DNA from 2 places in the Kineococcus halophytocola genome. Region 1 is predicted to be linked to the other one. Evidence: riboswitches for the same ligand, from Rfam matches in the RefSeq annotation. Region 1 holds a riboswitch; the other holds the start of a gene.
The links. Region 1 has a riboswitch for glycine ahead of gcvP (aminomethyl-transferring glycine dehydrogenase). Riboswitches for the same ligand answer to the same signal wherever they lie in the genome.
Positions count from the first base shown of each region.

Region 1 (5,345 bases):
TCCCCCTCGGCGGTGAGGATCTGGGACTGCTTCAGGCCCTCGGCGTTGAGGATGGCCGCGCGCCGGTCGCGTTCGGCGCGCATCTGCTTCTCCATCGAGTCCTGCACGCTGGCGGGCGGGTCGATCGCCTTGAGCTCCACGCGGTTCACGCGGATGCCCCAGCGGCCGGTGGCGTCGTCGAGGACCCCGCGCAGCTGGCCGTTGATCTGGTCGCGGCTGGTGAGGGTCTGCTCGAGGTCGAGCGAGCCGATGACGTTGCGCAGCGTCGTGACCGTGAGCTGCTCGATGCCCTGGATGTAGTTCGCGATCTCGTACGTCGCCGACTTCGGGTCCGTGGGCTGGTAGTAGATGACCGTGTCGATGCTGACGACGAGGTTGTCGGAGGTGATGACCGGCTGCGGCGGGAAGGAGACGACCTGCTCGCGCAGGTCGACGTTGGCGCGCACCTTGTCGATGAACGGCACGAGGAAGTGCAGACCGGCGTCCAGCGTGCGCGAGTAGCGCCCGAGCCGTTCGACGATGACGGCCGTGGCCTGCGGGACGATCCGGATCGTCCGGATGATGACCGTCACCACGAAGAGGATGACGAGCACCAGGACGATGAGGGTCACGACGTTGTCCATCAGAATGCCTCTCGGTCCATCACGGTTCCCCCGGGATCGCCGTCGGGGGTGGGGCTGCGGGCAGGGGCCCGACGACGGCGGTGGCGCCGTCGATCGCGGTGACCACGACGTCGGCACCGGCCGCGAAGACGGGACCGGCCGAGCGGGCCGACCACGTCTCCCCCGCCAGCTTGACCTGCCCGCCGCGGACGGTGACGTCGGCGAGCACGATCGCGGGCCGCCCGACGAGGGCGGCGGAGTTCGTCGTGCCGACCGGGGGCATCCGCAGGCGCCGGAGCAGGACGGGACGGATGGTCCCGATGAGCAGCCCGGCGACGAGCGCCGCCACGAGCACCTGCCCGACGAACCCCAGCCCGAGCGCGTCGGCGGCGGCGCCCGCGAGGGCGCCGCCGGCGAGCATGGCGAAGACCAGGTCGATCGCGGTGATCTCCAGGATCCCCAGGACGAGCGCGGCCGCGATCCACAGCAGCCAGCTGCGGTCGAGCACGGCGTCCAGGAACTCCACGGTGATCACCCCCTGGCGGTGATCCTACGCACCGGTCAGTACTCCGACAGCGGCGGGCACGAGCACACGAGGTTGCGGTCCCCGGCCGCGCCGTCGATGCGGCGCACCGGCGGCCAGTACTTCGTGCGCGGGTCCGTCCCGGCCGGGTAGACGGCCTCGGCGCGCGTGTAGGGGTGGTCCCACTCCCCCACGAGGCTGGCCGCGGTGTGCGGGGCGTGCCGCAGCGGGGAGTCCTCCACGGCCCAGCGGCCGTCGGCGATCTCCTGCACCTCCGCGGCGATGGCGAGCATCGCGTCGCAGAACCGGTCCAGCTCGGCCAGGTCCTCGCTCTCGGTGGGTTCGACCATGAGCGTGCCCGCGACGGGGAACGACATCGTCGGGGCGTGGAACCCGTGGTCGATGAGCCGCTTGGCGACGTCGTCGACCGTGACGCCGGTGGCCTTCGTCATCGGCCGCAGGTCCAGGATGCACTCGTGGGCCACGAGCCCGCCCGGACCCCGGTACAGGACGGGGAACGCCTCGGACAGCCGGGCCGCGACGTAGTTCGCCGACAGGACCGCCTGGACCGTGGCGGCGCGCAGGCCGTCGGGGCCCATGAGCCGCAGGTACGCCCACGGGATCGGCAGGATGCCCGCGGACCCGAACGGGGCCGCCGAGACCATCCCGACGCCGCCGGCGTCCGGGGCCGTGGAGGGCAGGAACGGCGCGAGGTGGGAGCGGACCGCGACGGGCCCGACACCCGGGCCGCCACCGCCGTGCGGGATGCAGAACGTCTTGTGCAGGTTCAGGTGGGAGACGTCGGCGCCGAACTTCCCCGGCCGGGCCAGCCCGACGAGGGCGTTGAGGTTGGCGCCGTCGACGTAGACCTGACCGCCCGCGTCGTGGACGAGGCCGCAGACCTCGCGGATGGACTCCTCGTAGACCCCGTGGGTCGAGGGGTAGGTGACCATGAGCGCGGCGAGGTCGTCGGCATGCTGGGAGACCTTGGCGCGCAGGTCCTCGAGGTCGACGTTGCCGGCCTCGTCGCACGCCACGACGACGACCTTCAGGCCGGCCATGACCGCGCTGGCGGCGTTCGTGCCGTGGGCGGAGCTCGGGATGAGGCAGATCGTGCGTTCCCCGTGCCCCTGCGCCACGTGGAAGGCGCGGATGGCCAGGAGCCCGGCGAACTCGCCCTGCGAACCGGCGTTGGGCTGCAACGAGACCGCGTCGTACCCGGTCACCTCGGCGAGCCAGCGCTCGAGGTCGGCGACGAGCTCGGCGGTGCCCGCGAGCTGGTCGGCGGGGGCGTAGGGGTGCAGGTCGGCGAACTCGGGCCAGGAGATCGGCTCCAGCTCGGTCGTCGCGTTGAGCTTCATCGTGCACGACCCCAGCGGGATCGCGCCGCGGTCCAGGGCGTAGTCGGCGTCGGACAGGCGGGCCAGGTAGCGCAGCATCGCCGTCTCGGACCGGTGCTGCGAGAACACCGGGTGGGTCAGGAACTCCGAGGTGCGGCGCAGGTGCGCGGGCAGGGCGGCCTCGGCGGCGACCTCGGCCGCCTCGATCCCGAAACCGCGCAGGGCCGCGGCGACGTGCGCCTCCGACGTCGTCTCGTCGACGGTGATGCCGACGTGGTCGGCGTCGACGCGGCGCAGGTTCACCCCCGCCTCCAGGGCGGCGGCCACGACCTCGTCCGCGCGACCGGGAACGCGGGCCAGCACGGTGTCGAAGAAGTCCGCGTGCACGACCTCCACCCCGCCCTCGCGCAGCTGCTGCGCGAGCGCGGACGCGCGGCGGGCCACCTGCAGACCGATGGCGCGCAGGCCGTCCGGGCCGTGCCAGACCGCGTAGCACCCGGCCATGACGGCCAGCAGCACCTGGGCGGTGCAGATGTTCGACGTCGCCTTGTCGCGGCGGATGTGCTGCTCGCGGGTCTGCAGGGCCAGGCGGTAGGCCGCGTTCCCGTCCGCGTCCACCGAGACCCCGACGAGCCGGCCCGGCAGCGAGCGTTCCAGGCCCTTGCGGACGGCCATGTACGCGGCGTGCGGGCCACCGGCGCCCATCGGGACGCCGAACCGCTGGCTGGACCCGACGGCCACGTCGGCGCCGAACTCGGCCGGCGGGACGAGGACGGTGAGGGCCAGCAGGTCGGCCGCGGCCACGGTGACGGCCCCGCGGGCCTTGGCGTCGGCGACGACGCCCGCGAGGTCGCGGACCCGACCCGACGTGCCGGGGTACTGCACGAGCAGGCCGAACACGTCGCCGGTCGCGGCGAACGGGTCGGGGGCGTCGAGGTCGACGAGGGCCAGCTCGATCCCCAGCGGCACGGCGCGCGTGCGCAGGACGGCGAGGGTCTGCGGCAGGACGTCGGCGTCGACGGCGAACACCGCCCCCTTCGGCGCCTTGGACGTGCGCCGGGCCAGGGTCATCGCCTCGGCCGCGGCGGTGCCCTCGTCGAGCAGGGAGGCGTTGGCGATGTCGAGGCCGGTGAGGTCGGTGACCGCGGTCTGGAAGTTCAGCAGCGCCTCGAGCCGGCCCTGGGAGATCTCCGGCTGGTAGGGCGTGTACGCCGTGTACCAGGCGGGGTCCTCCAGGACGTTGCGCCGCACCACGGCCGGGGTGCGGGTGCCGTGGTAGCCCATCCCGAGGAGGGACGGTACGACGCGGTTGCGGCCGGCCAGGGCGCGCAGCGCGGCCGTCACCGACGTCTCGTCCAGCGCCTCGGGCAGGTCCAGGACCCCGTCGCGGATGCCCGCGGGCACGGCCCGGTCGACGAGCTCGTCGAGGGAGGCCAGCCCGACGACGTCCAGCATCCGGGCCACGGCCGCGGCGTCGGGCCCGATGTGGCGGGCGCTGAACGGCAGGGCGGCGGGCTCGGGGGCGACCTCGGGCAGGTCGCGGGCGAGGGGCAGGGACGGCGAGGTCATGGACGCTCCGGAGGTCTGGCGATGCGCGGACGGACCTCCCCGTCTGTCACGCACCGCGGGCGGGGCGTTCCAGAGCGGCCTGCCCCACGTGGTCCTTCCGCCTGAGAGGTTCCGGGGATGTTGCCCCTTCGGCGCCCCGTCCCGGAACGGGTCGGAGTCTCTCCCTCGCGGGGTGAACGGCCGGGCCCCACTCTACGGGGTCCACCGCACCGGCTCCCCCGCACCGGACCCTCGGCGCTAGGTTGTGCCCCGTGATCACCCTCGCCGTCTGCAGTGCCAAGGGCGGTGTCGGCAAGACCTCGGTGGTGCTGGGCCTCGCCTCGGCCGCGCTGGCCCGCGGGACCAGCACCCTCGTCGTCGACCTCGACCCGCAGGCCGACGCGACGTCGGGTCTGGACGTGACGGCCCAGCGCGCGCACGACGCCGCCGCCGTCCTGGCCTCGCCCAAGCGCCGCGTCGCCGAGGACGCCGTCGCCCCCAGCGGCTGGGTGGACGACCACCCCGGTCTGCTCGACGTCGTCAGCGGCTCGGCGGCCTCGGCGCGGCGGGACAGCCCCGACGCCGACGAGGAGGAGCTCAAGGCGCTGCGGCGGGCCCTGCGCAAGCTCGACGACCACGACCTCGCCCTCCTGGACACGCCCCCCTCCCTCAACGGCCTCACGCGCTCGGCCTGGCGCGCCGCGGACGCGGTCCTCGTCGTCTCCGACGCCAGCCGGTTCTCGGTCGCCGCCGTGGACCGCACGCTGCGCGAGGTGCGCTCGCTGCGCTCGGCCCCGCGGGTCGTGGGCGTGGTCGTCAACCGGTTCACCCAGCGCTCGGGCGAGCAGCGCTTCCGCCTGGAGGAACTGCGCGGCCTCTTCGGGGACCTGGTGCTGGACCCCCTGCCCGACCGCGTGGCGGTCCCCCAGTCCCAGGGCTCCGGCACCCCCCTGCACGCGCTGCGGACGCGCACCGCCAGGACCCTCGCGGCGCAGTTCGACACGCTGCTGGACCGGGTGCTGACCGGAGCGGGGGGAACCTCCCCGGCCCCCTGACCGTCACGAGGTGCAGGAAGATCGCGCTACGTCTACCGTTGCCAGACGGGTCGTGCGCACACTCGTCCTGTGGGTGCCGCCCCCGCTCTCCCCGCGCCCCGCGCGGGTCCAAGGAGGTCTCGTGACGTCGTCCAACACCCCGCTGACCGGCTCGCCCCGCGCGGAGGTCCCCGCCCGCGTCGTCCGGCCCGCCCGGGCCACCACGCCCACGTCGGCTCCGGCCCGGCGCCCGCTGGCCGTGGACCCCGAGGCCGACCGCGTCGTCGGCCTGGTCCAG
Region 1 is NZ_JBGFTU010000010.1:94,957-100,301, reverse strand. Features, by position in the region: gene AB2L27_RS10510 (SPFH domain-containing protein) at 1-623, opposite strand, end outside; gene AB2L27_RS10505 (NfeD family protein) at 643-1,137, opposite strand; gene gcvP (aminomethyl-transferring glycine dehydrogenase) at 1,164-4,034, opposite strand; glycine riboswitch at 4,114-4,210, opposite strand; gene AB2L27_RS10495 (ParA family protein) at 4,286-5,068, shown strand; gene AB2L27_RS10490 (SMI1/KNR4 family protein) at 5,121-5,345, shown strand, end outside.

Region 2 (5,345 bases), on a different contig from region 1:
ATGCCCGCGACGATGGCGGCCATCCGCTCGGGCACGACGCGGCCGCAGGCGATGTAGTCCGTCATGAACAGCGGCGTCGCGCCGCAGACGACGATGTCGTCGACGACCATCCCGACGAGGTCGGCGCCGATGGTGTCGTGCACGTCGAGCGCCTGGGCGACGGCGACCTTCGTCCCGACGCCGTCGGTGCTCGTCGCGAGCAGCGGACGGCGGTAGTCCTTGAGCACCGACACGTCGTACAGGCCGGCGAAGCCGCCGAACCCGCCGACGACCTCCGGGCCCTGCGTGCGGGCGACGGACGCCTTCATGAGCTCGACGGCGCGGTCGCCCGCGACGACGTCGACGCCCGCGGAGGCGTAGGTCGTTCCACTCACTGCTGGGCTCCCTCGGGGGTGTCGTGCTGGTGCCGGGTGACGGGGGTGATCGGGATGCGGGGCTTGTCCATCGAGCGCTCGCCGAGCCGGTCGAGGTCGTTGAGCGGCACGGGGTACTCCCCCGTGAAGCACGCCGAGCACAGCCGCTCGGCGGGCTGCTCGGTCGCCGCGATCATGCCCTCGGCCGAGATGTAGCCCAGGGAGTCGGCGCCGATGCTCTGGGCGATGTCCTCCACGCTCAGGCCGTTGGCGATGAGCTCGGCGCGGGTGGCGAAGTCGATGCCGTAGAAGCACGGCCACTTCACCGGCGGGGAGGAGATCCGGACGTGGATCTCGGCGGCGCCGGCCTCGCGCAGCATCCGGATGAGGGCCCGCTGGGTGTTGCCGCGCACGATGGAGTCGTCGACGACGACGAGCCGCTTGCCCGCCACGACGTGCTTGAGCGGGTTGAGCTTGAGCCGGATGCCGAGCTGCCGGATCGTCTGGCTGGGCTGGATGAACGTCCGGCCCACGTAGGAGTTCTTGACCATGCCCTGGCCGTAGGGGATGCCGGACTCCTCGGCGTAGCCGATGGCCGCGGGCGTCCCGGACTCCGGGGTCGGGATGACGAGGTCGGCCTCGACGGGGTGCTCGCGGGCCAGGACCCGGCCCATCTCCACGCGCGACTCCTGGACGACCTTGCCGTTGATGGAGGTGTCCGGGCGGGCGAGGTAGACGTACTCGAAGACGCAGCCCTTGGGCTTCGCCTCGGCGAACCGGGTGCTGCGCAGCCCGTCGGCGTCGATGGCGATGAGCTCGCCGGGCTCGACCTCGCGCACGAAGCTGGCGCCGACGATGTCCAGGGCCGGCGTCTCGGAGGCCACCACCCAGCCGCGCTCGAGGCGGCCCAGGACGAGGGGGCGGATGCCCTGCGGGTCGCGCGCGGCGTAGAGCGTGTGCTCGTCCATGAAGACCAGGGAGAACGCCCCCTGCACGTGCGGCAGGACCTCGGCGGCCGTCGCTTCCAGCGTGTGGTCGGGGTCACCGGCGAACAGGGCGGTGAGGATCGCGGTGTCCGTGGTGTTGCCGCGGGCGATCTCGCTGGGCGAGGGACGACCGCGCAGCGGCGGCTGCGGGGCGCTGGGGTAGCGCTCGGTGAGCATGTCGCGCAGCGCGAACTGGTTGGTGAGGTTGCCGTTGTGGGCCAGGGCCACGGTGCCGCCGGCGGTGTCGCCGAGCGTGGGCTGGGCGTTCTGCCAGCCGCCGCCACCGGTCGTGGAGTAGCGGGCGTGACCGACGGCGATGTGCCCCTGCAGGGACTCCAGCGCCGACTCGTCGAACACCTGCGAGACCAGCCCGGTGTCCTTGAACACGAGGATCTGCTCGCCGTTGCTCACGGCGATGCCGGCTGCCTCCTGGCCCCGGTGCTGCAGGGCGTAGAGGCCGTAGAAGGTGAGCTTGGAGACTTCCTCACCCGGCGCCCAGACCCCGAAGACGCCACACGCGTCCTGAGGGCCCTTCTCGCCGGGGAGCAGGTCGTGGTTCAGACGTCCGTCACCGCGGGCCACGCCCCGAGTGTGTCACACCCCGGAACGCTTCCGGCTCCGCCGACGGGGTTGGGCCCGGGTCCCGGTGCGCCGGTCGGCGAGGACCGCGATGAGGGCACCGAGCAGGACGAACACCAGCCCGAGGGAGCAGAACAGGTACCCGAACAGGGCCTGCTGGGAGTACCCGTCCGAGGGCGGGGTGGTGATCGCGACGGCACCGGAGACGACGAAGGCGATGACCAGACCCGTCAGGGCGAAGGCCCGGAAGCGCGGTGCCCGACGGCGCGTGACCTGCACGAACGCCGTCCCCTCGCGCTCCTGCTCGGCCTCGCGCTCGGGGGCGTCCGGGGTCGGGTCCTGCGTCGGCTCGCTCACGGGGAGAACGCTACGGGCTCAGCCGGGGTCCGGTGGCACGAGGGGCAGCAGCTCGCCCAGGTCGGTCCGCTGGCCGCTGGCCTGGACCCGGCCGCCCGCGCGGGCGTCCTCGAAGGTCAGCCGGCCGGTGGCCAGCGCGACCCAGGTGGGCCCGTCCATCTCGACGACGGCGGGCGGGGTGCCGCGGGTGTGCCGGGGTCCGGCGATGACCTGGACGGCCGCGAACGGGGGCACCCGCACCTCGACGCTGCCGCCGGGGTAGCGGGCGGCGAGCTCCTCCAGGCAGTACCGGACGGCCGTGGCCAGCGCGGGCCGCGCGGGCTTCCCGCCCTCGTCCAGGACGTCCGTCACCTCGCGGACGGCGCTCAGGCCCGCAGTGGGATCGGTGCGGCGACGCGGGGGCACCCCCTCATGCTGCCACCGGCCCGACCGCGGCTCAGCGCGGCCGGCGGTAGAACGGCAGGGGCACGACCTCCGCGGGCAGCTCGGTCCCCCGCACGTCGACGCCGAGGTGCGTGCCGGGCTCGGCCAGCGCGGCGTCGACGTACGCCATCGCCACGGGGTACCCGAGCGTCGGCGAGAGCGCCCCGCTGGTGACGACGCCGACCGGTTCCCCGGCGGCGAGGACCGCGTACCCGGCGCGCGGTGCCCGCCGGCCCTCGCCGCGCAACCCCACGAGCACGCGCGCGGGCGGCTCCTGGGCCAGGCGCTGCAGCGCCTCCAGCCCCACCGCCCCGTCCTCCTTGTCCAGGACCACGACGCGCCCCAGCCCGGCCGCGAACGGGGTGACGTCCCGGCTGAGCTCGTGCCCGTACAGCGGCATCCCGGCCTCCAGGCGCAGGGTGTCGCGGCAGGCCAGCCCCGCCGGGACCCCGCCGTGCTCGCGGGTGGCGGCCAGCAGGGCGTCCCACACCTCGCGGGTGCGCTCGACGGGGACGAAGACCTCGAACCCGTCCTCGCCGGTGTACCCGGTGCGGGCCAGGAGCACCTCGACACCGGCCAGGACGGCGGTGACCGCGCGGTAGTAGCGCAGCGCCGCGAGGTCCACCCCGGACGCCCCGTCCAGCAGCGGGGCGACGATCGCGACGGACGCCGGCCCCTGGACGGCGACCAGACCCCAGCGGGCCGTCTCGTCGGCGACGTGGGCGTCGAAGGGGCGGGCGCGGTCGGCCAGGGCCACGACGACGGGCTCGACGTTGGCCGCGTTGGCCACGACGAGGAACTCCTCCTCGCCCAGGCGGTACGTGACGAGGTCGTCGACGATCCCGCCGTCGTGGTCGACGACCATCCCGTAGGCGGCCCGGCCGACGGCCATCGTCGAGGGGCGCCCGACGAGCGCGGCGTCGAGGGCGCGGCCGGCCTCGGGGCCGGTGACGCGGACCTCGCCCATGTGCGAGAGGTCGAACAGCCCCGCGGTGGCCCGCACGGCCCCGTGCTCGGCGAGGTCGGAGGCGTAGCGCAGCGGCATCGACCAGCCGGCGAAGTCGGTGAAGGACGCGCCGAGCTCGGCGTGCGCGGCCGCCAGCGGGCTCGCGGCGGGCGTGGTCTCGGCGGCGGTCTCGGGGGTGGTGCTCGTGCTCACGGGGCTCCTCTCGTCGCGGCCGCGCGGCGCGGCCGGGCTGGACCCCCTCTGTCGCGGAACCTGAGAGCTTCACCGTCACCGGTTGCCCAGCAACGGTTTTCCCCGTGGGTGAGGACCTCGCGGTCCTGCTTTCCAGAGCGGCCTGCCCGTGGCGGTCCGTGGACCTGAGAGGTTCCGGGGTGATTGCTCCTTCGGTGCCCGCCGCGGACGGCGGGGCTCTCCCGCCGGGGCGGAGCGGCCGAGTGTTCAGTTGTCCCGCACAGCGTGGCACACCGGCGGCCCCGACCGGGACCTCGCGGCTCCCGGTGCCGTGGGGGCACGGGGGCCGACCGGTCCTGCCGCGCCCTGCACGGTCGCTGTTCAGAGTCGGACGACCTCCCCGGTCGTGGCGCTGCGGGCCGCGGCCTCCAGCACCACGAGACCCGCGACGGAGTCGGCCGGGTCGACGGGCACGGGGAGGCCGTCGGTGACCGCCGCCGCGAACGCCGTGTAGAAGTCGCGCCAGTCGGCGCGCTCCGCAGGGATGCGGGTGCTCGACGCGCCGCGGTGCAGGATCGGCCAGGACGCCTGCGGGACCTCGCCCCACCCGGGGTCGGCCGGCGTCCCTCCGGCCATCAGGACGTCGGCCTGCCGATCGTCAGCCGGGACCTCGAGGATCGCGTCGGTGCCGAACACCCGGAAGCGGGGCCCGGGGCGACCGTGGAGAGCGAGGTCGCCGACGACCTCCGACACGACCCCGGACGCGTGTCTCACCTGCAGGGCGAAGCGCTCCGGGGAGACGTCGGCGTACACCGACGCCACGGGCCCGGCGAGCTGCAGCACCTGGTCGACGACGTGGGCACCGAGGTCGAGGAGGATCCCGCCGCCGGAGTCGGGCACACCTCCTGGTGGCGCGAACTGCTCCAGGCGCGACTCGATGCGTCGCACCTGCCCCAGCGCCCCCGACGCCACCACGGCCCGGGTGGTGCGGAAGTCGTTGTCGTAGCGCCGGTTCTGGTAGGTGCTGAGCAGGACCCCGGCCGCCCGGGCCGCGTCGACGCACCTCTGCGCCGCGCTCGCGTCGAGGGCGAACGGCTTGTCGCACACGACGGGCAGCCCGAGGTCCACCGCCTCGAGGACCAGGTCGGCGTGCGTGTCCGCCGTCGTCGTGACGGTGACCGCGTCGACGAGGCCGGAGGCGGCCATCGAGGCCAGGTCGTCGAACGCGACCGCACCGGTGTGGTCCGCGGCGAGCTCCGCCCGACGTCGCGGCGAACGGGTCACCGCGGCGGTCAGCGCGCACCCTTCCGCACGGGCGACGAGGGGGGCGTGGAAGAAGCGCCCGCCCTTGCCGTACCCGACCAGTCCGAACCTCACGGTCATCAGTCGTTCCTCTCCGCTCCGTGGTCGGAGCGCTCAGCACCGCGGGACGGTGCGCACGGTTCCCGTGGACGGCCTGCTCGTCCTGACGTCAGAGCTCCCCCGTGAGGAACTGGGCGCGGCCGTACC
Region 2 is NZ_JBGFTU010000006.1:148,413-153,757, forward strand. Features, by position in the region: gene purM (phosphoribosylformylglycinamidine cyclo-ligase) at 1-374, opposite strand, end outside; gene purF (amidophosphoribosyltransferase) at 371-1,921, opposite strand; gene AB2L27_RS06895 (hypothetical protein) at 1,934-2,275, opposite strand; gene AB2L27_RS06900 (sterol carrier family protein) at 2,294-2,680, opposite strand; gene gcvT (glycine cleavage system aminomethyltransferase GcvT) at 2,712-3,857, opposite strand; glycine riboswitch at 3,900-3,998, opposite strand; glycine riboswitch at 4,000-4,091, opposite strand; gene AB2L27_RS06910 (Gfo/Idh/MocA family protein) at 4,218-5,219, opposite strand; gene AB2L27_RS06915 (tautomerase family protein) at 5,308-5,345, opposite strand, start outside.
Region 2: it holds a riboswitch for glycine, as region 1 does, so the genes downstream of both, gcvT (glycine cleavage system aminomethyltransferase GcvT) here and gcvP (aminomethyl-transferring glycine dehydrogenase) in region 1, are expected to answer to the same signal.